DNA from 3 places in the Sediminibacillus dalangtanensis genome. Region 3 is predicted to be linked to each of the others. Evidence: a T-box and tRNA genes for the amino acid it is inferred to sense, from the RefSeq annotation. Region 3 holds a T-box; the other regions hold tRNA genes.
What was found. A T-box is a leader RNA that pairs with one kind of tRNA and senses whether it is charged. The one in region 3 lies ahead of tyrS (tyrosine--tRNA ligase), so its partner is inferred to be a tRNA-Tyr.
Positions count from the first base shown of each region.

Region 1: it encodes a tRNA-Tyr, which carries the amino acid that the T-box ahead of tyrS (tyrosine--tRNA ligase) is inferred to sense. The anticodon was not compared.
Region 2: it encodes a tRNA-Tyr, which carries the amino acid that the T-box ahead of tyrS (tyrosine--tRNA ligase) is inferred to sense. The anticodon was not compared.

Region 1 is NZ_CP046956.1:62,775-72,902, forward strand. Features, by position in the region: rRNA gene ERJ70_RS00385 (23S ribosomal RNA) at 1-2,253, shown strand, start outside; rRNA gene rrf (5S ribosomal RNA) at 2,497-2,612, shown strand; tRNA gene ERJ70_RS00395 (tRNA-Asn) at 2,620-2,694, shown strand; tRNA gene ERJ70_RS00400 (tRNA-Thr) at 2,698-2,770, shown strand; gene ERJ70_RS00405 (S8 family peptidase) at 3,257-7,576, shown strand; tRNA gene ERJ70_RS00410 (tRNA-Glu) at 7,838-7,912, shown strand; tRNA gene ERJ70_RS00415 (tRNA-Val) at 7,930-8,005, shown strand; tRNA gene ERJ70_RS00420 (tRNA-Thr) at 8,009-8,084, shown strand; tRNA gene ERJ70_RS00425 (tRNA-Tyr) at 8,149-8,234, shown strand; tRNA gene ERJ70_RS00430 (tRNA-Gln) at 8,293-8,367, shown strand; tRNA gene ERJ70_RS00435 (tRNA-Lys) at 8,403-8,475, shown strand; tRNA gene ERJ70_RS00440 (tRNA-Leu) at 8,756-8,840, shown strand; tRNA gene ERJ70_RS00445 (tRNA-Gly) at 8,844-8,918, shown strand; tRNA gene ERJ70_RS00450 (tRNA-Ala) at 8,923-8,995, shown strand; gene rocF (arginase) at 9,341-10,128, shown strand, end outside.
Region 2 is NZ_CP046956.1:592,287-602,414, forward strand. Features, by position in the region: gene ERJ70_RS03140 (nucleotidyltransferase-like protein) at 77-949, shown strand; gene ERJ70_RS03145 (hypothetical protein) at 973-1,179, shown strand; rRNA gene ERJ70_RS03150 (16S ribosomal RNA) at 1,294-2,858, shown strand; rRNA gene ERJ70_RS03155 (23S ribosomal RNA) at 3,020-5,937, shown strand; rRNA gene rrf (5S ribosomal RNA) at 6,254-6,369, shown strand; tRNA gene ERJ70_RS03165 (tRNA-Asn) at 6,378-6,452, shown strand; tRNA gene ERJ70_RS03170 (tRNA-Ser) at 6,454-6,545, shown strand; tRNA gene ERJ70_RS03175 (tRNA-Glu) at 6,556-6,630, shown strand; tRNA gene ERJ70_RS03180 (tRNA-Val) at 6,638-6,713, shown strand; tRNA gene ERJ70_RS03185 (tRNA-Met) at 6,750-6,826, shown strand; tRNA gene ERJ70_RS03190 (tRNA-Asp) at 6,844-6,920, shown strand; tRNA gene ERJ70_RS03195 (tRNA-Phe) at 6,946-7,018, shown strand; tRNA gene ERJ70_RS03200 (tRNA-Tyr) at 7,030-7,115, shown strand; tRNA gene ERJ70_RS03205 (tRNA-Trp) at 7,122-7,195, shown strand; tRNA gene ERJ70_RS03210 (tRNA-His) at 7,210-7,285, shown strand; tRNA gene ERJ70_RS03215 (tRNA-Gln) at 7,307-7,381, shown strand; tRNA gene ERJ70_RS03220 (tRNA-Gly) at 7,388-7,462, shown strand; tRNA gene ERJ70_RS03225 (tRNA-Cys) at 7,469-7,542, shown strand; tRNA gene ERJ70_RS03230 (tRNA-Leu) at 7,555-7,636, shown strand; gene ERJ70_RS03235 (hypothetical protein) at 8,038-8,724, shown strand; gene ERJ70_RS03240 (hypothetical protein) at 8,877-10,013, shown strand.
Region 3 is NZ_CP046956.1:2,548,776-2,558,903, reverse strand. Features, by position in the region: gene ERJ70_RS12880 (GNAT family N-acetyltransferase) at 1-262, opposite strand, end outside; gene ERJ70_RS12875 (transglycosylase domain-containing protein) at 610-3,648, opposite strand; T-box leader at 3,799-4,006, shown strand; gene tyrS (tyrosine--tRNA ligase) at 4,087-5,358, shown strand; gene rpsD (30S ribosomal protein S4) at 5,781-6,383, opposite strand; gene ERJ70_RS12860 (sensor domain-containing diguanylate cyclase) at 6,825-8,699, shown strand; gene msrC (free L-methionine (R)-S-oxide reductase MsrC) at 8,738-9,217, opposite strand; gene refZ (forespore capture DNA-binding protein RefZ) at 9,382-10,029, shown strand.

The sequences.
Region 1 (10,128 bases), 1.6 Mb from region 3:
GCCGCAGCGAAAGCGAGTCTGAACAGGGCGAATAGAGTAGGGGGTCGTAGACCCGAAACCGTGTGATCTACCCATGTCCAGGGTGAAGGTCAGGTAACACTGACTGGAGGCCCGAACCCACGCGTGTTGAAAAACGCGGGGATGAGGTGTGGGTAGGGGTGAAATGCCAATCGAACACGGAGATAGCTGGTTCTCTCCGAAATAGCTTTAGGGCTAGCCTCAAGAGTTGAGTACTGGAGGTAGAGCACTGATTGGACTAGGGGCCCTCATCGGGTTACCGAATTCAGTCAAACTCCGAATGCCAGCCACTCGATCTTGGGAGTCAGACTATGGGTGATAAGGTTCATAGTCGAAAGGGAAACAGCCCAGACCGCCAGCTAAGGTCCCAAAGTATACGTTAAGTGGAAAAGGATGTGGAGTTGCTTAGACAACCAGGATGTTGGCTTAGAAGCAGCCATCATTTAAAGAGTGCGTAATAGCTCACTGGTCGAGTGACTCTGCGCCGAAAATATACCGGGGCTAAACGTATCACCGAAGCTGCGGATTGTTCTTGCGAACAATGGTAGGAGAGCGTTCTAAGTGCAGCGAAGTCAGACCGTGAGGACTGGTGGAGCGCTTAGAAGTGAGAATGCCGGTATGAGTAGCGAAAAAAGAGTGAGAATCTCTTTCACCGAAAGCCTAAGGTTTCCTGAGGAAGGCTCGTCCGCTCAGGGTTAGTCGGGACCTAAGCCGAGGCCGAAAGGCGTAGGCGATGGACAACAGGTGGATATTCCTGTACCACCTCCTTTCCGTTTGAACGACGGGGGGACGCAGAAGGATAAGGAAAGCGCACTGCTGGTCATGTGCGCCCAAGCAGTAAGAGAGTCGGATAGGCAAATCCGTCCGGCAATCTCAAGCTGTGATGGGGAGGGAAATAAAGTACCGAAGTTCCTGATTTCACACTGCCAAGAAAAGCCTCTAGTGAGGAAAGAGGTGCCCGTACCGCAAACCGACACAGGTAGGCGAGGAGAGAATCCTAAGGTGATCGGGAGAACTCTCGTTAAGGAACTCGGCAAAATGACCCCGTAACTTCGGGAGAAGGGGTGCTTCTTTTGCGAGAAGCCGCAGTGAATAGGCCCAAGCGACTGTTTAGCAAAAACACAGGTCTCTGCGAAGCCGTAAGGCGAAGTATAGGGGCTGACACCTGCCCGGTGCTGGAAGGTTAAGGGGACGCGTTAGCCGCAAGGCGAAGCGTTGAACCGAAGCCCCAGTAAACGGCGGCCGTAACTATAACGGTCCTAAGGTAGCGAAATTCCTTGTCGGGTAAGTTCCGACCCGCACGAAAGGTGCAACGACTTGGGCACTGTCTCAACGAGAGACCCGGTGAAATTATACTATGCGTGAAGATGCGCATTACCCGCGACAGGACGGAAAGACCCCGTGGAGCTTTACTGTAGCCTGATATTGAATGTTGGTACAGCTTGTACAGGATAGGTGGGAGCCTTAGAAACCGGAGCGCTAGCTTCGGTGGAGGCGCCGGTGGGATACCACCCTGGCTGTACGGACCTTCTAACCCAGGACCGTGATCCGGTCCGGAGACAGTGTCAGGTGGGCAGTTTGACTGGGGCGGTCGCCTCCCAAAGAGTAACGGAGGCGCCCAAAGGTTCCCTCAGAATGGTTGGAAATCATTCGCAGAGTGTAAAGGCAGAAGGGAGCTTGACTGCGAGACCTACAAGTCGAGCAGGGACGAAAGTCGGGCTTAGTGATCCGGCGGTGCCGTATGGAAGGGCCGTCGCTCAACGGATAAAAGCTACCCCGGGGATAACAGGCTTATCTCCCCCAAGAGTCCACATCGACGGGGAGGTTTGGCACCTCGATGTCGGCTCATCGCATCCTGGGGCTGTAGTCGGTCCCAAGGGTTGGGCTGTTCGCCCATTAAAGCGGTACGCGAGCTGGGTTCAGAACGTCGTGAGACAGTTCGGTCCCTATCCGTCGTGGGCGTTGGAAGTTTGAGAGGAGCTGTCCTTAGTACGAGAGGACCGGGATGGACACACCGCTGGTGTACCAGTTGTTCCGCCAGGAGCATAGCTGGGTAGCTACGTGTGGAAGGGATAAGTGCTGAAAGCATCTAAGCATGAAGCCCACCTCTAGATGAGACTTCCCATCATTTTAAATGAGTAAGATCCCTCAGAGACGATGAGGTTGATAGGTCCGAGGTGGAAGCGTGGTGACACGTGCAGCTGACGGATACTAATCGATCGAGGACTTAACTTAAAACAAAAAGTGAAGGCGACTGGTCAACAGCGTATGGATAGATCAGCCAGATGGTAGTACGCCGCTTTGAGCGTACGAAAAGCTGGATGAACTATACACTAGCTGTTAGGAGCCGTAACTGGATTCAATCAAAAAGCGTCGCGGACTCCGGTCCGCAGAGCATGATTCAAACGTGTGAAGTTCGTTGATGTCTTCCTTCTTATCTAGTTTTGAAGGTACACTTTTCTTAAAAGCATACCGATGTCTGGTGGCAATAGCGGAGAGGCCACACCTGTTCCCATGCCGAACACAGCAGTTAAGCTCTCCAGCGCCCATGGTAGTTGGGGCTTTGCCCCTGCGAGAGTAGGACGCCGCCAGGCAGATTATTCCACCGTAGCTCAGTGGTAGAGCAATCGGCTGTTAACCGATCGGTCGTAGGTTCGAATCCTACCGGTGGAGCCATTTGCTTCCATAGCTCAGTCGGTAGAGCGCTTCCATGGTAAGGAAGAGGTCGCCGGTTCAAGTCCGGCTGGAAGCTCTTTAAAAAACGCTTGTCCTGTAAGGGATAGAGCGTTTTTTATATTTATGACAATTATAAGAAAGTTTTTTTGTTGTCTGATCGTATGGACAATCCCTTTGAAAAATTAGTGAGAGCAAATCCTATCTTAACGGTATGCTCTTACTATTTTTATTTCCTTAGATCCTTTTTTGATAGGCTTGATTTTATGAAATAGGACTACATAGGCTATTGTCACACTTGAAGATGAAAAACAGTTGAGTATATATACCTTCTTTTCTTGTTTCCTTAATGGTGGATAGGGACTTTAACCATGACTAAATATTACAAAAACAGAGTATAATTACCTTTTTTTGCTAAACTATCTAGCCAAGCATGGAAAGTTTTAGTAACATCATTGTAACTTCTTTAGAATATTCAGAAAAAAGTCCCGAAGGAGGTGAAAGAAAAAGTAAGTCCATAAAAATTTGGAAAGGGGAAATATCATTGAGGCCAAAAAGAGGAAAGATGAAATGGCTTAGCATTTCTTTGATCGCTTTTTTGGTATTACAACTTTTTACTTACACCACTGCCTCGGCACAAAGCTCCTCAACAAGTCTTTCCATCAAAGATAACCTGCAAGTAAATAATAAAATCAGTAAGGATTTAACTGATTCCTTTCAAAAAAAGAAAGAAGTCACCTACCTGGTGAAAATGAAGGATCAGGCTGATACCGCTAAAGCAGCGAAAAATGCTGCGGCAACTGCGCAAAAAACTGATTCTTCTTTAACATCCTCCCAAATAAAACGAGTGAAAACATCTGCAGTTGTAACGGAATTAAAATCAACTGCTTTGGAATCCCAACAATCGCTGAAAAAATATTTGGAGAGTGCGACCGAAAAAGGGAAAGTCTCTTCCTATAACTCCTACTACATTGTCAACGCAATGGCGGTGACAAGTAATGAGGAAATCATGAAGGAAATTGCTGCGATGCCAGAAGTAGAAAAGGTCCTTCCAAACCGGGTAAGAAAACTTACACCGGCTGAACAAGAAACAGTAAAAGAAATGAAACTGGCGAAGGAAACAAATGCTACAGAATGGAACATTGATCGGGTCGGTGCCCCGGAAGTTTGGGAAGAAATGGGAATTGATGGTAGTGGTGTTGTTGTTGCTAACATCGACACGGGTGTTCAATGGGATCACCCGGCACTACAAGACCAATATCGCGGCTTCGATGCTTCAAACCCTGACCAAACAGATCATGAACTAAATTGGTTCGACGCTACAGCTGGAGAGGAAACTCCTTATGACGATCAGGGCCACGGTACACACACCATGGGAACAATGGTAGGTACGGATGATGATGGGAGCAACCAGATAGGTGTTGCACCTGGGGCAAAGTGGATTGCAGTAAAAGCTTTCACTGCTGCTGGTGGTACGGATGCAGACTTGCTTGAAGCAGGTGAATGGGTGCTTGCCCCGAAAGATGCTGACGGTACTCCACATCCGGAAGCGGCACCTGATGTTGTGAATAATTCCTGGGGAGGCGGACCAGGATTGGATGAGTGGTATCGTCCAATGGTTCAGAATTGGATTAGCGCTGGGATCATCCCTGTATTTTCAGCAGGAAACGATGGACCGGGGGATGGAACTGTCGCTGCGCCGGCGAATTACCCTGAAGTCATCGCGGTAGCTGCTACCGATTCAAGCGATGGATTGGCCAGTTTTTCTTCTCGAGGACCTTCTCCTTATGATGGAGAGATAAAGCCGGACATCGCCGCACCTGGAGTGAACATTCGCTCCTCAGTACCGGGAAGCAGCTACGAAAGTGGTTGGAATGGTACTTCGATGGCAGGGCCGCATGTAGCCGCTACTGCTGCTCTGTTACTACAGGCAGATAGTTCCCTGTCGGTAGAAGACGTAAAGGATATTCTGATGGAAACGGCTGACACGACCACTAACAGTCAATATCCGGAAGATCCAAATGAAGGATTTGGACACGGAATTGTCAATGCGTTCAATGCAGTTTCTGCAGTTGTCAGCGGAGTGGGAGAAATCACCGGGAATGTCTACAAGGAGGGCGACGACAGTGAAGAACCTGCAATTGAACATGTAGCCCCGGAAGATACTTATGAAGGCGTACCGCTCTCGCTCGCAGCACAAGTGAACGATAATGTAAGTGTCGACACAGTTGAATTGCAGTATCGTCTAGACGGCGGTGACTGGGAAACAATCGCAGCGGAATTAGTCCAAGGTGATTTCACCGAAGGTACTTACCAGGCGGTGATTCCAGGGGAAGCAATCGCAGGCGATTCGCTGGAATACAAATGGAAAGCGGTCGACTTTGGGGAAAATGAAGTGGAAACGGATGTTTATCAAGTTTCCATTAAAGAAGCAATTTCTACTGGATATGAAGAAGATTTTGAAGCAAACCCAGTAGGCTGGTTGTCATTTGGGGAAAACAACTCCTGGCAATGGGGTGTACCAGAATCCGGACCAGAAGAAGCTGCTTCTGGAGAGAATGTTTATGGTACAAACCTGGCAGGAGATTATGACAATGACGCCAATATGACCTTGGTGATGCCGCCAGTAGAAGTACCAGAAGGGGATACCTTCCTCCAATTTAAATCATGGTTTAACCTGGAAAACAACTATGATTACGGTCATGTAGTGGTTTCTACTGACATGGAAAGCTGGGATCAATTACAAGAATTTAACGGCACAACAGAGGGATGGACGGACACAGAAGTGGACCTTTCCGAGTATGCCGGACAGAATGTGTTTGTAGGATTCCACGTTGATACTGATTTAAGTGTAGTGCGTGAAGGCTGGTATATAGACGATGTGGCATTAACTGACCAGGCTGATGGTTCTACTGCCTCCCTCCATAGAAATACAACGAAAAAAGCAAAAGCAGCTAAACAGGATAAGAAATCTGCTGATAAGAAAGTAGAAAAGAAAAAGAAGGTCAATCCGAAAAAATTGGCTCCTTCTAAACTGAAAGATGTGACTGCACCACAGTTGGCAAAAGGGGAAATTGATGATCAATATCAACCGAATCTCCTGCCGTTGGATGCAACTGTCACCGTGCTAGAAACCGATCGTTCCGTGGACACAAATCCTGCTGATGGAAGCTTCCGTTTACTACATGGTGCAGGAGACTACACGCTTCAAGCAGACGCCTACGGGTTTTATGCTGAGGAACAGGCAGTTGAGGTTCCGGAAGAAGGCTCGGTAGAAGCCAATTTCACATTAAACCCGATTCCAACTGGAACGGTTTCAGGCCAAGTGGTCAATGAGGAAACTGGGGAACCGATCGAAGGGGCTACCTTGATGCTTGTCGAGGATGCAGCTGTCGATCCAGTTGAAACAGGAGCAGATGGATCTTACTCCATTGAAGCATACGAAGGAGACTACACCATCCGTGTTATGGCTCCTGACTTTCATGCTAAAGAAGTTGCTGTATCGATTGAAGGAGACGAAACGGTCGAACTGACAATTGAAATGGATCCATTCATTGGTTACCCAGGAGAAATTGGTTACGATGACGGAACCGCAGAGAATGCTCGTGCATTTTATGATGCAGGCAACGGCTGGGCTGTAAAAATGTCCCTTGCAGAGGGACAGGAGTCAGCTATGGTAACCGGCGGTCTCTTCCGTTTCTGGACAGAAGACTGGCCTGTACCGGGTGGCGAGGAATTCCAAGTAGCTGTATATGATGCCAGCGGACCAGACGGGGCACCAGGTGAAAAACTTGGTGGACCATATGATGCAACGGCATTGCGTAACGGCGAGTGGACGCGCGTTGACCTGGCTGATAAAGGAATTTCTGTATCGGGAGATTTCTATATGGTCTATATTCAAAGCCAACCTAATCCAAATACTCCTGGACTAGGTACTGATGAAGATGGAGAAAATGCCGGAAGAAGCTGGCAGCTGGTCGACGGAGGCTGGAGTCAAACACCTGAATCTGAAGGGAATTACATGATTCGGGCTTTGGTAAGTTATGCAGCTGAAGCACCGGTAATTGAGTCACCATCGGATAACAGTTATACAAAGGAAGAAGTTGTAACGGTTACTGGAAGTGCGGCTCCATCTACAACCCTGACTGTCTACAATAATGAAGAAGAAGCAGCAGTAACAGAAGTAAATGAAGATGGTGAATTTTCGGTCGATGTTACGCTTGAATCAGGGGCTAATTCCCTGACAGCTGTTTCCTCTACCGATAACGGTTCCACCGATCCTTCTGACCCAGTGGTCATAACACTGGACCAACAGAAGCCTGAACTTACCATCACCTCTCCGGAAGATGGAGAAAAAACGAATAAAGAAGTAGTGAAGGTGACTGGCGAGGTTGTGGAAGACAATCTTGATAAAGTGGTAGTGAACGGTCAAAAAGCAGACGTTGACGAAGATGGAGCGTTTTCTAAGCGGATTCTTGTAGACGACGGTGAAAATGAAATTAAAGTCCGGGCTGTTGATAAAGCTGGTAATGCCCGTGTCAACACTATCACCATTGATGCGAAACTGACCGCTCCGGAAATTACCAACGTTACCCCAGAAGAGGATGTTTATCTCCAAGCAGGCGAATCCGTTAAAATTGAGTTTGATTCGGATGCAGATCTGGATGCAACGTTCTATATCAAAATGCCTTTAACCAATTTGTCCAACAATGCTACAGAACTTCCGATGACAGAAACGGAAGACGGACATTATGTTGGGTACTGGACAGCTACTTCCAATGTGGTAGCGGAAGGAGCAGAAATTGTTGTTAAAGTCGGCGATGACTATGGTAATGTAACCGAGGCAGCGGCCGAAGGAAAATTGTTTATTAACACGGAAGACTAAGCTTTTTACCTCCCCCTATATATATAAATAGATTGCCCCTTAGTGCCGTTTCACTAAGGGGTTGTTTTTTATTGAATGATAGCCACTTTTTTGCAAAAAATGCTTGTCAAAATCATCACTACCAATTATAATCAAATTCGTGCTTGAGAAATAGCAACACTGTTTGGTGAGGGAGAAAATAAAAAAATAAAATTTACTCTTTACAAACACTATCGATTTGAGTTATAATTGTATCTGTCAGTTTGAAAGATAGACATTGCTGGCCCGTTGGTCAAGTGGTTAAGACACCGCCCTTTCACGGCGGTAACACGGGTTCGAATCCCGTACGGGTCACCATATATTTATTTGTAGTTGGAGGATTAGCTCAGCTGGGAGAGCACCTGCCTTACAAGCAGGGGGTCGCAGGTTCGAGCCCTGCATCCTCCACCATTTGCCGGCCTAGCTCAATTGGTAGAGCAACTGACTTGTAATCAGTAGGTTGGGGGTTCAAGTCCTCTGGCCGGCACCAGCTTTTCATTTGAATAATCTTCAATCTAAAGTTTATAATAGGATTGCAAAAGTTATTGATATATGGAGGGATAGCGAAGTTGGCCAAACGCGGCGGACTGTAAATCCGCTCCCATCGGGTTCGTAGGTTCGAGTCCTACTCCCTCCACCATTTAAAAAATGATAAAAAAGATCAAAGTGCGAGCAGCTGGCACTGCTTTTGTTTTTATTGGGCTATAGCCAAGCGGTAAGGCATCGGGTTTTGATCCCGTGATTCGCTGGTTCGAATCCAGCTAGCCCAGCCATTTTCTTTTACCAGGAACATGATGAAATTAATCATGAGCCATTAGCTCAGTTGGTAGAGCATCTGACTTTTAATCAGAGGGTCGGAGGTTCGAATCCTCCATGGCTCATCAAAGAAGTTATGGTTCGGATTCTCACCTACGGTTCCCCTTGCATTCATCTACAACAAGGGATGCAAGGACTAGCCTGCGGCGTCGGAATCCTCCATGGCTCATCAAAGAAGTTATGGTTCGGATTCTCACTTACGGTTCCCCTTGCATTACATTTACAACAGAAGGATGCAAGGACTAGCCTGCGGCGTCGGAATCCTCCATGGCTTATCAGGTAACTCAAATGGACAGGGCAGTGTTTCAGGGTCCTCCATGTCTTATCTTATTGCCATTAAATTTTGCGGATGTGGCGGAATTGGCAGACGCGCTAGAATCAGGCTCTAGTGTCTTCGGACGTGGGGGTTCAAGTCCCTCCATCCGCACCACTTGCGGAAGTAGTTCAGTGGTAGAACACCACCTTGCCAAGGTGGGGGTCGCGGGTTCGAATCCCGTCTTCCGCTCCAATATGGGGCCTTAGCTCAGCTGGGAGAGCGCCTGCTTTGCACGCAGGAGGTCAGCGGTTCGATCCCGCTAGGCTCCACTTTTCATAAAGAGTGAAGCTACTTTTAATAGTAGCTTCGCTCTTTTTTTATGGTGAAATGTGGTGCATGTCCAGCTCCAGCGTCTACTCCCTCGTGGTTTTAATCCCCTGGTGGTAGCCGGTTGTGTCGCCTTTGAAGCTTGTCTTAGATTTTAGAGTCTGGTGTTTCCCTTTTAAAGCCTCGAACCCACTTTCGTATATATATACAGTTTCATGTCCAGTTGAGTCATTCTGGTATCTTTGACTAAAATGAAGATAGGAAGTAATCAAAACTTAAACACCATGAAAAATGAAAGCGGATGCTTTGAGTTTTGGTGGGACGATTAATTGGGAGGAGGCAACATTGTGGTTAATAAGAAGATATCGATTATAGGGGTTCCGATGGATTTAGGTCAAAACAGACGTGGAGTCGATATGGGGCCCAGTGCAATTCGTTATGCCGGAGTAATGGAGACTCTGGAGGCGCTGAATTTTCAAATCGAGGACTTGGGAGATATAAAAATTTCTCGTCCGAGTCGGGGGGCGGAACAGCTGCAAGACAACTTGCGCAATTTAAGCCAAGTTGCGGAAGGCAATGAACTGCTTGCCGAGCAGGTGGATGAAGCGATAACTGCCGGTAGGTTTCCACTAGTGCTAGGCGGCGACCACAGCATTGCCATCGGAAGCTTGGCCGGTATAGCCAAGCACTACGAAAACCTTGGAGTAATCTGGTATGATGCTCACGGAGACTTAAATACAGCGGACACTTCGCCCTCCGGTAACATACATGGAATGCCGTTGGCGGTCAATCTTGGATTGGGCCATGAGCGTCTAACCAATATATTAGGATATCAGCCAAAAATAAAACCGGAAAACATTGTCCTTATCGGTGCGCGCTCATTGGATGAAGGCGAAAAAGAGCTGATCCGGGAAACAGGCATCAAGGTATATACAATGCATGAGGTGGATCGGATGGGAATGTCTGCAGTGATAACGGAAGTCACCGACTATTTGAAGGATCGTACCGACGGCGTGCATCTCAGCCTTGATTTAGATGGCCTCGATCCAGGTGATGCACCCGGGGTGGGCACTCCAGTGATCGGAGGCTTGAGTTATCGGGAAAGCCATTTGGCTATGGAAATGCTGGCAGAAAC
Region 2 (10,128 bases), 2.0 Mb from region 3:
GAAAACTTGTCTCCCGAAAAAGGATTTTTCGCGTATTTATCGAATAAGTTTCTATTCTCATTAATGGAGGAATATCATGAAAGACATTTTACGGCCTATATACCAGGAACGAGCAAGCCAAGCGAACACATTAGGTGTTTTGATCATAGAAAAGAATAAACCGGTCAGCCCGGTAACCGATAATTTCGATGTCATATTGCTGGTGATTGCCAGCGAAGCGGACCAACCATGGTATGTGAAACATTATGAATTTGATGATAAAAAAGCGGCGATGCATATCGTCGACGAGCAGCTGCTTACCTATTGGATCGACACGAGCACCTACAGGCGTGCCGTCGAATGGGTAATCAATGGAAGAATCGTTTTCGACCGCAACGAATATGTCGCAAGATTAAAGGAAGAACTAAGCAGCTTCCCGCAGGAAAAGCGGGAACTGAAGATGGCGATGGAATTCGCCAAGCTAACGCGCAGCTACAGTGAATCGAAGGATCTTTACCAAACCGATCAGTACTTGGACGCCTATAGCAGGGTGATCCGGTCGCTGCATTATCTGGCGCGTCTGGCGATCATCGAAAAAGGTTATCATCCGGAAGTGGTGGTTTGGAACCAAGTAAAGCGGATCGACATAGAAGTATATAAGTTATATGAAGAATTGATCAATAGTAATGAAGAAATCAAAAAGCGGGTGGAGCTGATGCTGTTGGCGCTTGAGTTCGCTATGAGCACTAGGGCGAAGAAGTGTGCAGCCCATCTGTTGGAGATTATGAACAGCAAACAGGAAGCCTGGACTTTCGGTGAATTGAAAATCCATCCGGAAATCGAACCGTATGCGCTCGATTTAAGTTCCATGCTGGAATACTTAACAGAGAAAGGTATAATTGAACCGGTGCGGGAAGAAACTAAAGGAAAAATGATTTACCATCGGAAGTATCGGGCGGTGTCTGTTTAAACGTTCGCTGTCTTTAAGGGTGAATGGTGCAGGAAGAAATAGAACGTGCAGGGCGTATAGAGCGGCGTGAGGGTTTTCTAGAAAAAGTTAAATATTTTTTGAAAAAATGTATTGACGCTCTCTCGCCTGCATGGTATATTATTAATCGTCGCTTCGACAGCGGCGCAAAACAACATAACAAGCCGAAAAAAGATATTGACTTCTTCAAAACGGCATGTTATAGTAATTAAGTCGCTGTTTTCGACCGCGACAAAACAAATTGATCTTTGAAAACTGAACAAAACAACCAGTATGTCAAGCAAGATATACAAGCTAGTTTTTTGAACGAGCAAGCAAGCTCATCATTTATGGAGAGTTTGATCTTGGCTCAGGACGAACGCTGGCGGCGTGCCTAATACATGCAAGTCGAGCGCGGGAAGCAGGCAGATCCCTTCGGGGTGAAGCCTGTGGAACGAGCGGCGGACGGGTGAGTAACACGTGGGCAACCTGCCTGTAAGATCGGGATAACTCCGGGAAACCGGGGCTAATACCGGGTAATCCCTTCCTCCGCATGGAGGAAGGTTGAAAGGCGGCCTTTTGGCTGTCACTTACAGATGGGCCCGCGGCGCATTAGCTAGTTGGTAGGGTAATGGCCTACCAAGGCAACGATGCGTAGCCGACCTGAGAGGGTGATCGGCCACACTGGGACTGAGACACGGCCCAGACTCCTACGGGAGGCAGCAGTAGGGAATCTTCCGCAATGGACGAAAGTCTGACGGAGCAACGCCGCGTGAACGATGAAGGTCTTCGGATCGTAAAGTTCTGTTGTCAGGGAAGAACAAGTACCGTTTGAACAAGGCGGTACCTTGACGGTACCTGACGAGGAAGCCCCGGCTAACTACGTGCCAGCAGCCGCGGTAATACGTAGGGGGCAAGCGTTGTCCGGAATTATTGGGCGTAAAGCGCGCGCAGGCGGTTCCTTAAGTCTGATGTGAAAGCCCACGGCTTAACCGTGGAGGGTCATTGGAAACTGGGGAACTTGAGTACAGAAGAGGAGAGCGGAATTCCACGTGTAGCGGTGAAATGCGTAGATATGTGGAGGAACACCAGTGGCGAAGGCGGCTCTCTGGTCTGTAACTGACGCTGAGGCGCGAAAGCGTGGGGAGCGAACAGGATTAGATACCCTGGTAGTCCACGCCGTAAACGATGAGTGCTAGGTGTTAGGGGGTTTCCGCCCCTTAGTGCTGAAGTTAACGCATTAAGCACTCCGCCTGGGGAGTACGGCCGCAAGGCTGAAACTCAAAAGAATTGACGGGGGCCCGCACAAGCGGTGGAGCATGTGGTTTAATTCGAAGCAACGCGAAGAACCTTACCAGGTCTTGACATCCTCTGATCCCTCTAGAGATAGAGGTTTCCCTTCGGGGACAGAGTGACAGGTGGTGCATGGTTGTCGTCAGCTCGTGTCGTGAGATGTTGGGTTAAGTCCCGCAACGAGCGCAACCCTTGACCTTAGTTGCCAGCATTCAGTTGGGCACTCTAGGGTGACTGCCGGTGACAAACCGGAGGAAGGTGGGGATGACGTCAAATCATCATGCCCCTTATGACCTGGGCTACACACGTGCTACAATGGATGGTACAAAGGGAAGCGAAACCGCGAGGTGAAGCAAATCCCATAAAACCATTCTCAGTTCGGATTGCAGGCTGCAACTCGCCTGCATGAAGCCGGAATCGCTAGTAATCGCGGATCAGCATGCCGCGGTGAATACGTTCCCGGGCCTTGTACACACCGCCCGTCACACCACGAGAGTTGGCAACACCCGAAGTCGGTGAGGTAACCTTTTGGAGCCAGCCGCCGAAGGTGGGGCCAATGATTGGGGTGAAGTCGTAACAAGGTAGCCGTATCGGAAGGTGCGGCTGGATCACCTCCTTTCTAAGGATAAATCACTCTTATGAGTGAACACAGGGCATACCTGGTTGTTTGGTTCAGTTTTGAGGGATCAATTCCCTTAATTACTACTTGTACCTTGAAAACTAGATAAGATATGCAAGACATTCAACGACATTGAAGTAACACGTCATTCACGAACGATAAGTTAAGTGAAGAAGGGCGCACGGTGGATGCCTTGGCACTAGGAGCCGATGAAGGACGGGACAAACACCGATATGTCCCGGGGAGCCGTACGTAGGCATTGATCCGGGAATTTCCGAATGGGGGAACCCCCTGCCCGTAATGGGGCAGGACGCTTATCTGAATTCATAGGATAGGTGAGGCAGACCCGGGGAACTGAAACATCTCAGTACCCGGAGGAAGAGAAAGCAAATGCGATTTCCCAAGTAGCGGCGAGCGAAACGGAAACAGCCCAAACCAGAGAGCTTGCTCTCTGGGGTTGTAGGACACTCCATCGGAGTTACCAAGAAACAGTTTAAGCGAATCGATCTGGAACGATCAGCCAAAGAAGGTAAGAGCCCTGTAGTTGAAAGATTGTTTCCTCCGGAGTGGATCCTGAGTACGGCGGAACACGAGGAATTCCGTCGGAATCCGGGAGGACCATCTCCCAAGGCTAAATACTCCCTAGTGACCGATAGTGAACCAGTACCGTGAGGGAAAGGTGAAAAGCACCCCGGAAGGGGAGTGAAAGAGAACCTGAAACCGTGTGCCTACAAGTAGTCGAAGCCCGTTAATGGGTGACGGCGTGCCTTTTGTAGAATGAACCGGCGAGTTACGATCTCCTGCAAGGTTAAGTCGGATAGACGGAGCCGCAGCGAAAGCGAGTCTGAACAGGGCGAATCGAGTAGGGGGTCGTAGACCCGAAACCGTGTGATCTACCCATGTCCAGGGTGAAGGTCAGGTAACACTGACTGGAGGCCCGAACCCACGCGTGTTGAAAAACGCGGGGATGAGGTGTGGGTAGGGGTGAAATGCCAATCGAACACGGAGATAGCTGGTTCTCTCCGAAATAGCTTTAGGGCTAGCCTCAAGAGTTGAGTACTGGAGGTAGAGCACTGATTGGACTAGGGGCCCTCATCGGGTTACCGAATTCAGTCAAACTCCGAATGCCAGCCACTCGATCTTGGGAGTCAGACTATGGGTGATAAGGTTCATAGTCGAAAGGGAAACAGCCCAGACCGCCAGCTAAGGTCCCAAAGTATACGTTAAGTGGAAAAGGATGTGGAGTTGCTTAGACAACCAGGATGTTGGCTTAGAAGCAGCCATCATTTAAAGAGTGCGTAATAGCTCACTGGTCGAGTGACTCTGCGCCGAAAATATACCGGGGCTAAACGTATCACCGAAGCTGCGGATTGTTCTTGCGAACAATGGTAGGAGAGCGTTCTAAGTGCAGCGAAGTCAGACCGTGAGGACTGGTGGAGCGCTTAGAAGTGAGAATGCCGGTATGAGTAGCGAAAAAAGAGTGAGAATCTCTTTCACCGAAAGCCTAAGGTTTCCTGAGGAAGGCTCGTCCGCTCAGGGTTAGTCGGGACCTAAGCCGAGGCCGAAAGGCGTAGGCGATGGACAACAGGTGGATATTCCTGTACCACCTCCTTTCCGTTTGAACGACGGGGGGACGCAGAAGGATAAGGAAAGCGCACTGCTGGTCATGTGCGCCCAAGCAGTAAGAGAGTCGGATAGGCAAATCCGTCCGGCAATCTCAAGCTGTGATGGGGAGGGAAATAAAGTACCGAAGTTCCTGATTTCACACTGCCAAGAAAAGCCTCTAGTGAGGAAAGAGGTGCCCGTACCGCAAACCGACACAGGTAGGCGAGGAGAGAATCCTAAGGTGATCGGGAGAACTCTCGTTAAGGAACTCGGCAAAATGACCCCGTAACTTCGGGAGAAGGGGTGCTTCTTTTGCGAGAAGCCGCAGTGAATAGGCCCAAGCGACTGTTTAGCAAAAACACAGGTCTCTGCGAAGCCGTAAGGCGAAGTATAGGGGCTGACACCTGCCCGGTGCTGGAAGGTTAAGGGGACGCGTTAGCCGCAAGGCGAAGCGTTGAACCGAAGCCCCAGTAAACGGCGGCCGTAACTATAACGGTCCTAAGGTAGCGAAATTCCTTGTCGGGTAAGTTCCGACCCGCACGAAAGGTGCAACGACTTGGGCACTGTCTCAACGAGAGACCCGGTGAAATTATACTATGCGTGAAGATGCGCATTACCCGCGACAGGACGGAAAGACCCCGTGGAGCTTTACTGTAGCCTGATATTGAATGTTGGTACAGCTTGTACAGGATAGGTGGGAGCCTTAGAAACCGGAGCGCTAGCTTCGGTGGAGGCGCCGGTGGGATACCACCCTGGCTGTACGGACCTTCTAACCCAGGACCGTGATCCGGTCCGGAGACAGTGTCAGGTGGGCAGTTTGACTGGGGCGGTCGCCTCCCAAAGAGTAACGGAGGCGCCCAAAGGTTCCCTCAGAATGGTTGGAAATCATTCGCAGAGTGTAAAGGCAGAAGGGAGCTTGACTGCGAGACCTACAAGTCGAGCAGGGACGAAAGTCGGGCTTAGTGATCCGGCGGTGCCGTATGGAAGGGCCGTCGCTCAACGGATAAAAGCTACCCCGGGGATAACAGGCTTATCTCCCCCAAGAGTCCACATCGACGGGGAGGTTTGGCACCTCGATGTCGGCTCATCGCATCCTGGGGCTGTAGTCGGTCCCAAGGGTTGGGCTGTTCGCCCATTAAAGCGGTACGCGAGCTGGGTTCAGAACGTCGTGAGACAGTTCGGTCCCTATCCGTCGTGGGCGTTGGAAGTTTGAGAGGAGCTGTCCTTAGTACGAGAGGACCGGGATGGACACACCGCTGGTGTACCAGTTGTTCCGCCAGGAGCATAGCTGGGTAGCTACGTGTGGAAGGGATAAGTGCTGAAAGCATCTAAGCATGAAGCCCACCTCTAGATGAGACTTCCCATCATTTTAAATGAGTAAGATCCCTCAGAGACGATGAGGTTGATAGGTCCGAGGTGGAAGCGTGGTGACACGTGCAGCTGACGGATACTAATCGATCGAGGACTTAACTTAAAACAAAAAGTGAAGGCGACTGGTCAACAGCGTATGGATAGATCAGCCAGATGGTAGTACGCCGCTTTGAGCGTACGAAAAGCTGGATGAACTATACACTAGCTGTTAGGAGCCGTAACTGGATTAAAACAAAAAGCGTCGCGGGCTCCGGTCCGCAGATCATCATTCAAACGTGTGAAGTTCGTTGATGTCTTCCTTCTTATCTAGTTTTGAAGGTGTAAAAGAAATTTTTAAATTTACCCTTGATTTTTCGTGAAAAACAGCTATAATAGTTGTTGTCACAAAAAAAGTACACTTGGATGTACGCTAAAATGAGTCTGGTGGCAATAGCGGAGAGGTCACACCTGTTCCCATGCCGAACACAGAAGTTAAGCTCTCCAGCGCCCATGGTAGTTGGGGCTTTGCCCCTGCGAGAGTAGGACGCCGCCAGGCATATCCGTTCCACCGTAGCTCAGTGGTAGAGCAATCGGCTGTTAACCGATCGGTCGTAGGTTCGAATCCTACCGGTGGAGCCATGGAGAGCTGTCCGAGTGGCCGAAGGAGCACGATTGGAAATCGTGTAGACCGCTACCGCGGTCTCGAGGGTTCGAATCCCTCGCTCTCCGCCATTTCTTAAATGGCCCGTTGGTCAAGTGGTTAAGACACCGCCCTTTCACGGCGGTAACACGGGTTCGAATCCCGTACGGGTCACCACTTAATTGGAGGATTAGCTCAGCTGGGAGAGCACCTGCCTTACAAGCAGGGGGTCGCAGGTTCGAGCCCTGCATCCTCCACCATTAGAAAATCTGATAGGAATACATCTCCTACATTATCGCGGGATGGAGCAGTCTGGTAGCTCGTCGGGCTCATAACCCGAAGGTCGCAGGTTCAAATCCTGCTCCCGCAACCAAATTATTTCCTTAATATGGTCCGGTAGTTCAGTTGGTTAGAATGCCTGCCTGTCACGCAGGAGGTCGCGGGTTCGAGTCCCGTCCGGACCGCCACTTACATAGCTTCATATCATTTATTGGCTCGGTAGCTCAGTCGGTAGAGCAACGGACTGAAAATCCGTGTGTCGGCGGTTCGATTCCGTCCCGAGCCACCTTTTCTTATGGAGGGATAGCGAAGTTGGCCAAACGCGGCGGACTGTAAATCCGCTCCCATCGGGTTCGTAGGTTCGAGTCCTACTCCCTCCACCATTACATAGGGGTATAGTTTAACGGTAGAACAGAGGTCTCCAAAACCTCCGGTGTGGGTTCGATTCCTACTACCCCTGCCATTATTAATATGTTGGCGGTCGTGGCGAAGTGGTTAACGCACCGGATTGTGGCTCCGGCACTCGTGGGTTCGATTCCCACCGGTCGCCCCATTTTCCAGTGTGTGGTATAGTTGGGCTATAGCCAAGCGGTAAGGCATCGGGTTTTGATCCCGTGATTCGCTGGTTCGAATCCAGCTAGCCCAGCCAAAAAATGCGGAAGTAGTTCAGTGGTAGAACACCACCTTGCCAAGGTGGGGGTCGCGGGTTCGAATCCCGTCTTCCGCTCCATTTTAAGGCGGCATAGCCAAGTGGTAAGGCAGAGGTCTGCAAAACCTTTATCACCGGTTCAAATCCGGTTGCCGCCTCCATATGAATAACGTGCCGGTGTGGCGGAATTGGCAGACGCGCACGACTCAAAATCGTGTTCCTTCGGGAGTGTCGGTTCGACCCCGACCACCGGTATCATAAAAAAAGACTTCAACCTTTTAGGTTGGAGTCTTTTTTTATCATCGTTCAGTAGTATTAGTTGTAGTCGAATAAAGAATTTAATTAAGAGTTTTAAAGTGAAATGGATAGTCAAATGGACATTATTAATTCAAAAATAATAGTGTTATTAGAAAGCTTCAAAATGATTGTTTCAGGACGATTTGATCGGTAGACCAAAGCATTTAAACAAAATTCCCTTTCGATTGTTGCTTCAGCTAAGTTTAACGTAGGCAAACTATAACTCCATCAGATGCACAAATCGCCGTAAAGGACTCCACTTAATGAGGGCTCCTTTCCTATAGATAATAATCAAGAAATACTTACCAAATAATATAAATATAGTATAATATTCATAGAGTATGAAAGGGGGATCAGATATGGTTGCTACAATTATGAAAAATGGACGAGTTGTACGAGGTGTAAAGACGGGCTTAAATATAAAGGGAAGTCGCATAGAGAAAAATATAACTTTAAAATTATCGAATTATTTTGGTGTTACCTTTTCAAGAAATGAGAGATTTAAAAACACTGATTACAATTTTTCGTTCTTACAGCCTGGAGAAGCATATATTGAGAGATTTAATATGTATAATGAAATATTGCTTTTATTTTCACCTTTTGCAGATTTTGATAGACGAGCTTTTGACTTTGTAGATAAAACATTAAGTCAATATGACAACAGATTAGATAAAGTTTGCATATTTTTAGTAAGTAGAGACGAAAGAATAGAACAAAAAATTTCGGACTTAAATAATGAAAATAAGGATTCGAAGTTAATTATTCCATTCACTTATAAAGAATTTGAAACTGGAAACGTAAATGAAATAGTAATTGAAAATAAGTTGAGAAAATATTTCTATAGTCGTGATTTATTCGCTCTTGAATCTCCAATTAACAATGACTCATATTTTTATGGAAGGAAAAAAATTGTTCAGGAGTTTTATTCTAAGTATATTAGTGGCGAACATGGAGGTTTATTCGGCCTTCGAAAAGTAGGTAAAACTTCTGTACTCTACGCTTGGACAGAACTATTCAATCCAAAAAAGGGAATAGTTTGTATATAGATTGCCAAAATCCTTCAGTTCATAGTCTGAGATGGTTTAAATTATTAGGAGATATAGCTTCCAAAGTAATTGATAAGTATAATCTGAACATTGACGTTGATAAATACCAATTTGATGAACGATATGCTTCCAAAAGTTTTGAAGAGATATTCATGAGAATTTATGAAGAACTAAATGGTGGAAGAGTGTTGTTGATTTTTGATGAAATAGAATTAATTTCTGTTGAAACCTCTAGCTCTGATCATTGGAAACACGGAAATGATTTCATTTCATTTTGGCAAACTATACGGGCTTTTTGTCAAGAACATCAACAACAGTTATCGTTTTTGGTAGCTGGTGTAAATCCGCATTGTATAGAGAAGGTTTCTATTAACGGAGTAGATAACCCGATTTTTTCAATGTTAAATCCTATGTATTTAAACTTATTTGATATAGAAGATGTTCGAAATATGGTTGAAAACATTGGGAAGTATATGGGCTTGGTATTTGATGAAGAGATTTTCACAAAATTGGTTGAAGATTACGGCGGGCACCCTTTCCTTGTTAGACACATATGTAGTTTGATTAATGAGAGTATTCCGTTAGAAAGACCTCAAAGAATAAGCAAGTATGATTATGAAAAGGAAAAAAGCAATTACGACATTAAGATTTCAAAATACATAGAACAAATCATACATGTACTCAAGCGATGGTATCCTGCTGAGTATGAACTGTTAGAAATATTAGCTGTTAGAGGGAACGATAGCTTTATTAGTAACCTCGGGAGGAATGATTATAATACTGTTGATCATCTGATGGGTTATGGAATATTAAAAAAGCATAAAGATACGTATTTTATTACGATTAAAGCTTTAGAGTTGTTCTTAAAGGATAACAGTGAGCAATATTTAACAGATACCATTGAACAAAAAAGGTCAGCGGTTAGCTTTAGAAGAAATAGGTTGGAAGAAACGCTTCGAGATTTAATTAAAACTATATTATATGCTAACTTCGGGAAATCTGACGCTAGAAGCAAATTGTTAGAAGTCAAGAAAACGACGGATAGACCTAAGTATGACGGTATTGATATAGGTGATTTTATGGAGAATAGCCTCTATTTTTCGGAATTAAAGATTTTGGTAGATAAAAATTGGCGATTATTTGAAAAGATATTTCAGGATAAGCGTAAATTTAACACTTATATGGAAATCGTCAATGATTATAGAATAGACGCACATGCTAAAGGGATAAGTGAAGATGAGTATACCATGTTTCATGTAGCTATTAAGTGGATTGAAGAAAAGCTTTAAACGGAAATGACACTATTTTAATCTCAAGGGAGGTACTCAGCCAAAATTAGTTACGGCATGACGGGTAAGTAGGTCAACTCGTTTCCCTGAGAGCGTTTCTATGTATAGGCCTTGT
Region 3 (10,128 bases):
ACCAGCGTTCAAGCGGGTCAGGATATAAATAAGTAACATATCCAATGATTGTATCCGCCGTCCTTGCAATAACAATCCGGCCTTCTGGGAAATCGGCAATATCCTGTAAAGCTTTAAATTGTTTGGGAGCAGGACGGAAAGCGTGAAGTCCTTCATGGAAATGGTATGCTTTTAAATCAGAAGAAGGGAGTGGGCCTTCTACAATTATATTTCCCTGCTCTGTATCCAATTGCAGGGAATGACAGTTTTTATTATGCTTCACCGTGTCACCACCTGTAAGTTCAATATATAGTATTATTATACAGGAACTGCAAGTTTTAAAAAACAACAATGAAAGATGTATCCGATTCTTAGCGTTATAGACAAAGAGTCAATCTTTTCTTTTGATCGAGCTTTTACAAACAGAACCTTCGTTTTCCAGCTGATGTTGGCTTGTATTCAATCCTACTAACAAATAAGAAGGATGATAAACAAAAAATATTAGTCATTACCGCGTATCAATTTTTATGGTGTTTTATATTTCCTGAAGTAGAAAAACCCCCAGCATGTCACGACGTGCTGGGGGTTTTTTGAAAGAAAAGGCTATAAAGGACAGCTTCCTTATAATTGCTAGCCTTCTTCTTGTACTTCTGAATCATCTTCGTTTTTATTTTCGTCTTCAGAGTCATTCTGCTGATTGTTTTCTTCGTCAGCTTGATCCTCATTATCCTGTTCGGTACTATCGGACTGCTGTTCCTCTTCATCAGAAGGAGAAGATTCATCCTGCTTATCCTTGTCGTCTTCCTCGTTCTTTTTTTCTTTTTTGTCCTTGTCTTTTTTCTTATCCGTTTCCTTTTCTTTCGAGTCATCCTTCAATTTCCCGATTTGAATCGTTTTGGAAGCGGAGGATTCCCTGCCGAAATAGTCCACTGCTTTCACCTGATATACTGCTCCTTTACTAGGAACAGTATAGCTTGAATCGGTCGTGTTCCCGATTAAACTGAAGGAACCATCTTTACTTTCTGAACGGAAGATGCGATAACCAACTACATCTTTGCTTGATGATTTTTTCCACTTCAGCTTTGTTCCGCTATTGGATAAGGAAGAAGGCGGCGAAGGGGCTTTTCCGTCATCAGAGAGATCGGAAGAAGCACTGCTTCCTGCCGTGAACGATACTTTATCCCAAGCTCCTCCAGCATTTCTTGGCTTTAATACGGACAAATCACTTAACGTATCATACATGTTTACCTTTAGCCAATCCGGATTCAGGGATACGCCGTCACCGTCTGTGAATTCAGATGGCGATTTATCGCCGGCCTTCACGGACTTGCCGTCAACCTTCACAAAATCACCGCTAACAAGACTGTTGTCTTCTTCATCTGGGGCGAATTTGCTGTTAAATATATCAGATCCCACTAATCCGATATCTTTACATAAATCGGAAGGAGACATTCCGGAAGTACGGCAGAAAGAGCGTTCAACAATATTATCCGGTCTGTCGAACTTGTTGTCGGGAGCCATCAGGCTCGGATCAATCTCGGTAGCCGCATTGACCAGTTCGGACCATAACCCGATATTACGATTACTGTATCCTGTGCTGCACGGATATTGAGCACTACAAGTCAATTCTTTCGGTGTATCATAGCCGATCCAGGTTCCCATCGTTACATTCGGGTTGGTAGCTACAAACCATGCGTCCCACCAATCAACAGAGGTACCTGTCTTGCCGGCCCAGTCGACACTCCGGTTGGACAAACGGGATTGCGTATAGGTAGCTGTTCCGCTGGTTAGTACATCCCGCATCATATCCACTGTCAGATAACTGGTTTGCGGCGTGAACACGTCGACCGGTTTGCTTTCATGCTCGTATAAAACGTCACCGTCTTTTGTTTCTATTTTATCGATCATATAGGCATCGACAAACTTTCCGTTGTTTCCAAAAGTGGAGAAGGCATTCACGTTTTCTTCTACGGTGACCCCTTCACCCAGGGAACCAATTGCCAACGAAGCATTGGTATGATCCTCTTCTGTAAGAGAGGAGAAGCCCATTTTTTCCAAATAGTTGGTCGCCGGATCGCTGGAGACGATTTCCTGATACGTTGTCGCGGCCGGAATGTTGTAAGACTTTTTCAGTGCTTCCCTTGCTGTAACAAGTCCGTGTGTAGTACCTGTGTAGTTCTTTGGCCAATCTTTTGGAAGCTGTGGATACCTTGCATTTAAATGGTGATCAAGAACAATCGAACCGGGCTGGATCACACCTGCTTCCATCGCTGGTCCATAGACCAATAATGGCTTCATGGTACTTCCGTTGTTTCGCAAAGTGTCCGTGGCATGGTTTACTTCTGACGTATCGTAACCCCGGCCGCCGAGGAAACTGATGATTTTTCCGGTGCTGTTTTCAATCAGCATCCCTGCAGCCTGGACCGGTTCCATGATGGTTGTTTCTTCACCGGTTTCCGGATCAATTACTGTCTGCGGCTTATCAGGGCCGTAATTATCGTATTCCTCACCGATTTTTTGGAAGACATCATAGATTTTTTTGTTGATGGTAGTATGAATTTTGTATCCTTTCCGTCGAAGATTTCTGTCTGCTAGAATACTATATTCTTCCTGAAGCGAATCGTTATCGGCAAGGTCTTCTTCTGTGTAACCATCTTGTTCTGCAAGCTGTTTCATGATGATATCCTTGGCACGTTCTTCCACTTCATTGGTCAAGTAAGGATACTTGTCCAATGGGGTAGGTGTAGGCTCTGTGAAGTCAGCGGTGATATCGTAGTCAGCTGCCTTTTCGTATTCATCCTTGGTGATGTACCCGGCTTCCAGCATTCTGTTCAGGACGGTCTGCATCCGGTTCAAGCCAGGCTGAAGTGCATCTTCATCTTTTATTTCTCCTGTATTAGTAAAAGGTGTGTAGTAGGACGGACTCTGCGGGAGACCGGCAATAAAAGCAGCCTGTGCTAGATTGATATCACTTGCTTCCACACCGAAAATTCCCTGTGCAGCTGTTTCAATCCCTGCAATATTGTCTCCGGAAGCGTTTCTGCCAAATGGGACAATGTTAAGATAGGCTTCCAGAATTTTATCCTTGCTAAGCGATTTCTCCAATCGCATGGCTAAAAGTATTTCCTTAGCCTTTCTTTCAAAAGATACTTCGTTGGTGAGAATTTGGTTTTTAATTAACTGCTGGGTCAGTGTACTTCCACCGGTTTTAACCGATGAATTTGTCGCTTCTTGATAAATGGCACGTAAAATCGCTTTGGGGACAACCCCGTTGTGTGTTTCAAATTCGGAATCCTCCGTGGCGATGATGGCATCCTTTACATAATCAGATACTTTATCGAGACTTGTTTCTTCCCGGTACAAATCAGAGCGAATGTTTCCTAAGTATTTGTTATCAGCAAAGTATAATTCCGATGTTTCTTCATAGTTATATATTTCCTCTTTCATGTTTTCCGCCGATCGTACTGGTTCATCTTTAACTAGTGAGGCAAAGTAACCGGCACCTGTACCGCCAGCAAAAAACAGTCCGATACATCCGATAATGATAAAGAAGAGAATGATATTCCAAACAACATCGTAGGTGATTCGAAAGTTTTTCTGAATCTTACCCGCCTGCCACCATTCCTTCAGCTTCTCTCTATATTTGACCGCAAAATTTTTTAGATTCACAGCAAAACCTCCTAAATATCAATCTATATTATAGCACAGCAGTCAACTTAAACGCAGGCTTTCCTCCATATATTATTGCATTTACCCAGAAGATATGGTATTAATGTATCATTAGTAAATAAAATGTAATATTTTCAGAACTTCTGAAATATAAAAGCGAAGAAGGAATGAAGTAGTGGATTGTTCCCTGTTGTCAGAGAGCTGCCGGATGCTGAAAGGCAGTACAAAACAAATCCATGAATTACGTTCTGGAGTTTCTCCTGCGAAACCAGGAGACGGCTTGCCTGGCCGTTATCGAATCAAGTGGCATTCTATGGAATGCAACAAGGGTGGTACCGCGAACAGCTTCGTCCCTTTTTTTAGGGAGGAGGTTTTTTTGTTTGTCTTGCTTTTTCGTTAGTCCATTTCCAGACAATAGTTGAAGAAGGAGTGTAAAGCATGGATATTTTAGAAGATTTGCAAATGCGGGGTCTCGTGCAACAGACAACCGATGAAGAAGGATTGAAAAAACATTTAGAGGAAAATGTCGTCACTTTGTACTGTGGATTCGACCCTACAGCCGATAGTCTGCATATAGGACATTTGCTTCCTGTTATCATGCTGAAAAGGTTTCAGCAGGCCGGGCACCGTCCAATTGCCTTGATTGGCGGTGGCACAGGAATGATCGGGGATCCGAGCGGCCGTTCTACGGAAAGAACGTTAAATGAAGCAAAGGTTGTAAAAGGGTTCAGTGAAAAAATCAAACAACAGCTTGCTAAACTGCTTAACTTTGAGCAGGGGGAAAATGCGGCTGTAGCACGCAATAACCATGAGTGGCTTTCCCAGATGACGGTTATTGATTTTTTGAGGGATACCGGAAAGCATTTCGGCATTAATTACATGCTTGCCAAGGAATCAGTCGAATCCCGGATCCAGAACGGTATATCTTTTACCGAATTCAGTTATATGATTTTACAATCCCTTGATTTTCAGAACCTTTACGAGAAAGAAAACTGTACGCTGCAAATTGGCGGAAGTGATCAATGGGGTAATATCACCGCTGGGATGGAACTGATTCGTAGAACGCGCGAGGACCAGGAAACGGAGGCAAAGGTTTTCGGTTTGACGATGCCATTGATCACCAAAGCGGATGGAACCAAATTCGGTAAGACAGCCGGCGGAGCTATATGGCTTGATCCCGACAAAACATCTCCTTACGAATTTTATCAGTTTTGGATCAATACAGATGACCGGGATGTGATGAAATTCCTCAAGTATTTCACATTTATGGACCAAGAGGAGTTACAGTCTCTGGAAAAAGAACTCGAGACAGCACCTGAAAAACGTACTGCGCATACAAGACTTGCCGAAGAAATGACAGAGATGGTACATGGCAGAGAGGCGCTTGAGCAAGCAAAAAGGATTTCCAGTGCCTTATTCAGTGGAGATATCAAGTCGTTGAATGCGGATGAGATCGAACAAGGTTTCAAAGACGTACCTTCTTACAACAAAACAAAAGAGGATGCCAACCTTGTCGAATTACTGGTGGAAGCGGGAATTTCTTCTTCTAAAAGGCAGGCCCGTGAGGATGTCAAAAACGGGGCTATTTACATTAATGGCGACAGACAGCAGGACTTAGACAAAACCATAGGAGCGGAAGATCGTATCGACGACCGCTTTACCATCATTAGGCGAGGGAAGAAAAAGTACTTTTTGATTCGCTTTCAATGATAGACTTTAATAAAAGCAGACAGTTTCCAAGAACTGTCTGCTTTTTTACTGTATTGGAAATGATAAATTTGACTGTCTGTGGATAATTATTGGCTGAAACAGCCACGTCCAGCTCCAGCGGCTACCCCCTCGAGGTCTCAAGCTTGTCGGAGGCCCAAACGATCGTTGCCGCAGGACGTGCCGGCTTCTAGCCTGTACTCCTTTAAACTGGCGCATACGCTTTTGTCCATGATAAATTTTTTTCCGCTTTTCTTTGCCATTGGGTTGATCATGGCTCGATTGGCAGAAGAAAGGTCTGCGGTAATTCAATCAGATCATTTTGAAGAAATAGAGATATCGGATTTTTCCGTTATTTCGCAGCAGCTAATGAACAAAAAAATCTCCCTACCCATGAAAGGAGGGAGATTTTATCAAGCCATTTATTAACGAGAGTAGAATTCAACGATAAGCGCTTCGTTGATTTCTGCCGGAAGTTCAGAACGTTCAGGGTAACGAGTGTAAGTTCCTTCTAGGTTATCTTCATTGAAAGATAGGTATTCAGGAACAAAGTTGTTCGTTTCCACAGCTTCTTTCACAATATCAAGGTTTTGTGATTTTTCACGAAGACCAATCACTTGTCCTGGCTTCACGCGATAGGAAGCAATGTCCACGCGTCCGCCATCGACGGTAACGTGACCGTGGCTTACAAGCTGGCGTGCTTGTCGGCGTGTGCGGGCAAGACCCAGACGATAAACCAGGTTATCCAATCGGGACTCAAGAAGGATCATGAAGTTTTCACCATGGATACCTTTCATCTTTCCAGCCTGGTCGAACAAGCGGCGGAATTGACGTTCGTTAATTCCGTACATGAAGCGAAGCTTTTGCTTCTCTTGCAATTGAAGACCATATTCAGATAGTTTGCGGCGCTGGTTAGCACCATGTTGACCTGGAGCGTAAGGACGCTTATCTAGTTCCTTACCAGTACCAGTTAAAGAAATTCCAAGACGACGAGACTTTTTCCATACAGGACCTGTATAGCGAGCCATTGTACATCTTCTCCTTTATATATTAGATTTGCATAAAATAAGACAGTGTGTTCCCAATCGCTGCCCATTTTGTTTTCATGTACCATCGCTCCAGCAGCAGAGAGTTACACGATACACCTTACTTGCTGTAAGGAACAAAATGAAACAGTCGGAGGTTCACGTAGGCTACCTTTTTTACACAAAGTCCATTATAGTTTTTTTGAAAAGAGAAGTCAAGGACTGATTGCTTGGAAACAAATATTCGGAATTATTCTAGGAAATAAGTAGGAAAAGCATGTTTAATCATATATAATTAGGATATATCTCCTATATCCCTTAATACATGGAAACGTGATTATATCATATCTACAATTAATTTCATTAACAGATTGAAGAGAACATAACATTCCAGGCACTTCCGTATTCCCGGTAAGCTGCCGTACTAATGATAGGTGAGAATTTATGGATATCAACAATAGATTATCGAGATGTGAAAGCTGGTACCGCATGCTCGATACGTTCATGCAAGAAAATACCCCATCCATTGATGAGGTAATGACAAAGATTTGTGAGAAAATTAAGCAATTTATACCTGTACAATATGTAGGCATTTATTATTATGATGCGTGGAAAAATGGTTATAGCTTGAAAACGGATGATCCTGTAGTAGGAAAAATGACAGTGGAAATCCTTCCAGCTTCTATAGTGGCTAAGGACAACCCCAGGGAAGCTGGAAAAGAGTTGTTTGTTTCCCCATCTTCTCTTCAGACCATGCTGATTCCTCTACGGGATAAAGAAAAAAAGGTTGGCTTCCTTTTTACAGCAGCAGATTTCTTTTCGGAGTGGTGTCGGCAGGAATGCAATACAATAGCAGAAGAGATTTCGGGTCAACTGCGCGTTCTATCCAATTACATACATACTGCGAAAACCAATTACAATCATCAGATTTTATACCAGGTTACGTCTTCATTTCATGCTTCCATTAATACGAAAGAGGTATTGGAAGAAGTTATTACCACATTAAAGGACGTTTATCCCGGATTTGATTATTATTTATACCTGTCGCAGGAGTTCCCGGGGGCGGATGATCTGCCTACTAAAGAATTGATTTACAATGACAATGTGACCAACAGGGTTAGTGTCCATGCTTTCCTTACCGGTGATGTTCAATACGAGCAATTAGCGGATAATTGCGAATCGAATTTGTATATTCCGCTCAGAGGGAAGCAAGGGGTTTATGGTGTTTTGCAAATCTGTGCTTCTACTGTCACCACCTTCCCTGCTGAAGATGTGGAATTCATCTCCTTACTGGCGAATGAAGCTGGAAACGCCATGGAGAATGCCCGTCTTTATCAACAATCTAAACAACTGATCGAGGACCTTCAATTAATTAATGAAACGTCCCATACATTGAATTCAAACTTGCGATTAATCGAAACAACCACTTTTATGAACCGGCAAATCAAGGATAAATTCGGAGCAGAGGAAATCGGATTCATTCTCTTTAAAGAAGACAGCCAGGAAGAATACGAAGTCTTGGACGGAAGTACCGATTACTTTTTATCCAGAAAAGCGAAACCGTTCCTTACCAATACATTAGAACTGCTTAAAAAACAACATGATGCGGTGTTCATTGGCGATTTTTCCATTAAGTATCCGGAAATACGTTTGCCTTATCATTCGGTTATGGCAATACCGATGGTACAATCGAAACAAATCAAAGGGGCTATATTTGTGCTCCATCCAGATGCATACTATTTCTCTTTTGAAGCATTCAAGCTGATTCAATCACTTGTCCATCATTCTACATTGGCTTTTGTCAATTCGATGCTTCGAGAACAACTGGAGCACCTGGTCATTACCGATTATCTCACTAGTTTATATTCACGGAAATATTTGGATGAACGACTTCAGGAACACTTGTCTGAGGACGAACAAGGTGCTTTTTTATTAATCGATATCGATGACTTTAAAAAATTCAACGACACTTATGGACACGAACTGGGAGATGAACTGATCATTCAAGTTGCCACGATTATAAAAGGGCATATAGGTGCAGAAGATTTTGCTGCCAGATGGGGAGGCGAAGAACTTGCCGTTTATCTTCCGAACGCTTCCATAGAGGATGGCATGGAAACGGCTCACCAGTTAGTCAAGCAAGTTGAAGCTTTTACGGAGCCTACTGTCACAATATCAGTTGGGGTGTCTTATTGGAATAAAGGTCAGGACCAACATTCTGGCAATGTATTTGACAGGGCGGACGAAGCACTTTACCAGGCAAAGGAACTGGGGAAAAATTGCGTAGTCAAAGCCAAGTGCATCGGGGAACCAAAGTAGAAGGCTGGTCTACATGACCAGCCTTCTACTTTGGTTTATTATATATACTTTTCTAAAATCGCGGCAAATTGTTCCAAATAAAGTTGATCTTCTTTATCGAATCTGCCTTTGCTTGGACTGTCGATATCAAGCACTCCAAAAATGGTTCCTTCTTTATGAATCGGCACGACAATTTCAGACTGGCTTGCCGCATCACAGGCTATATGCCCAGGGAACTGATTAACATCTTCAACAAGCTGCGTTTTTCCTTCCTTTACAGCTGCTCCGCATACTCCTTTGCCGGATTTGATTCGTACACAAGCCGGCAATCCTTGGAACGGTCCCAAGACTAGCTCGTCTTTTCTCCAAATATAGAATCCAACCCAATTGACATCTGCTAAAAATTGGTTGAGCAAAGCAGAAGCATTGGAAAGGTTTGCTATGACATCTGGCTCATCTTCTATTAAAGCCTCCAGCTGCTTTAATAGCAAATTGTAATCCTTCTCCTTGGATCCAGAATAATTTTTCACTTCAAACATTGTATCCCCGCCTTTTTCTTTGCATTTTTAGACAATTAATCTGACATCCTGCAATCGTTCATGGTAATATACATCCTCTCGACAAAAAGGGTGCGGTATTTGACGAGCGACTGTTGCAGGACTCTCCCCGGTTATGTCGTAAAAGACAAGAGGAGGTGGTACCGGTGACGAACAACCAAACGAAACAAAAGGTGATGGAAGCGGCTTGCAGGTTATTTTACGCAAAGGGCTACCATGGCACATCTGTACGTGATATTGCTCATTCAGCTTCGGTTAATGTATCATTGATCAACTATTATTTTAACAGCAAGCAGGGCTTACTGGAGTCGATCGTAACCAATTATTATGAACAATATATGACTGTTCTCGAGGAAACAATGACAACCACCGAAGCGCTGCCGAAAATCGATCGGCTAAAGCAAATGATTGCAACTATTATACATTATAAGCAAGAACAGCATCAATTTACTTGTTTCATTCATCGAGAACTTTCGCTTGATTCCATTTTCGTAAGAGAGATGATGGTTACTTATTTAGCGAAGGAAAATTATCTGATCAACAGCGTGTTTAAAGAAGCTTTACGTGATTCGGGTAATACAAAATTAGATTTGCAGTTTTTATATGTTCAGTTGAAAGGCTTATTGAACAGCCCGTATTCGTCCGCAAACGAGTGGAAAACGCTGGTGAACTGGAATCAATCTCAAGATTTCTTTGCAAAGAAATATGTCCATTTGATCTGTCATTGGATTGATCACTTGTCAGAAGGTACTGGAATGGATAAGAAAAGCAATCCTAGCATACTGTCTCGTTAAGCGGGTGTACTCGACACCTGCTTTTTTTTGCTTTCAAACCATCTTCAAACTGCCGAGAAAATCATCCATCCGACAACTGATGGCAGTTTGTTTGAAAAA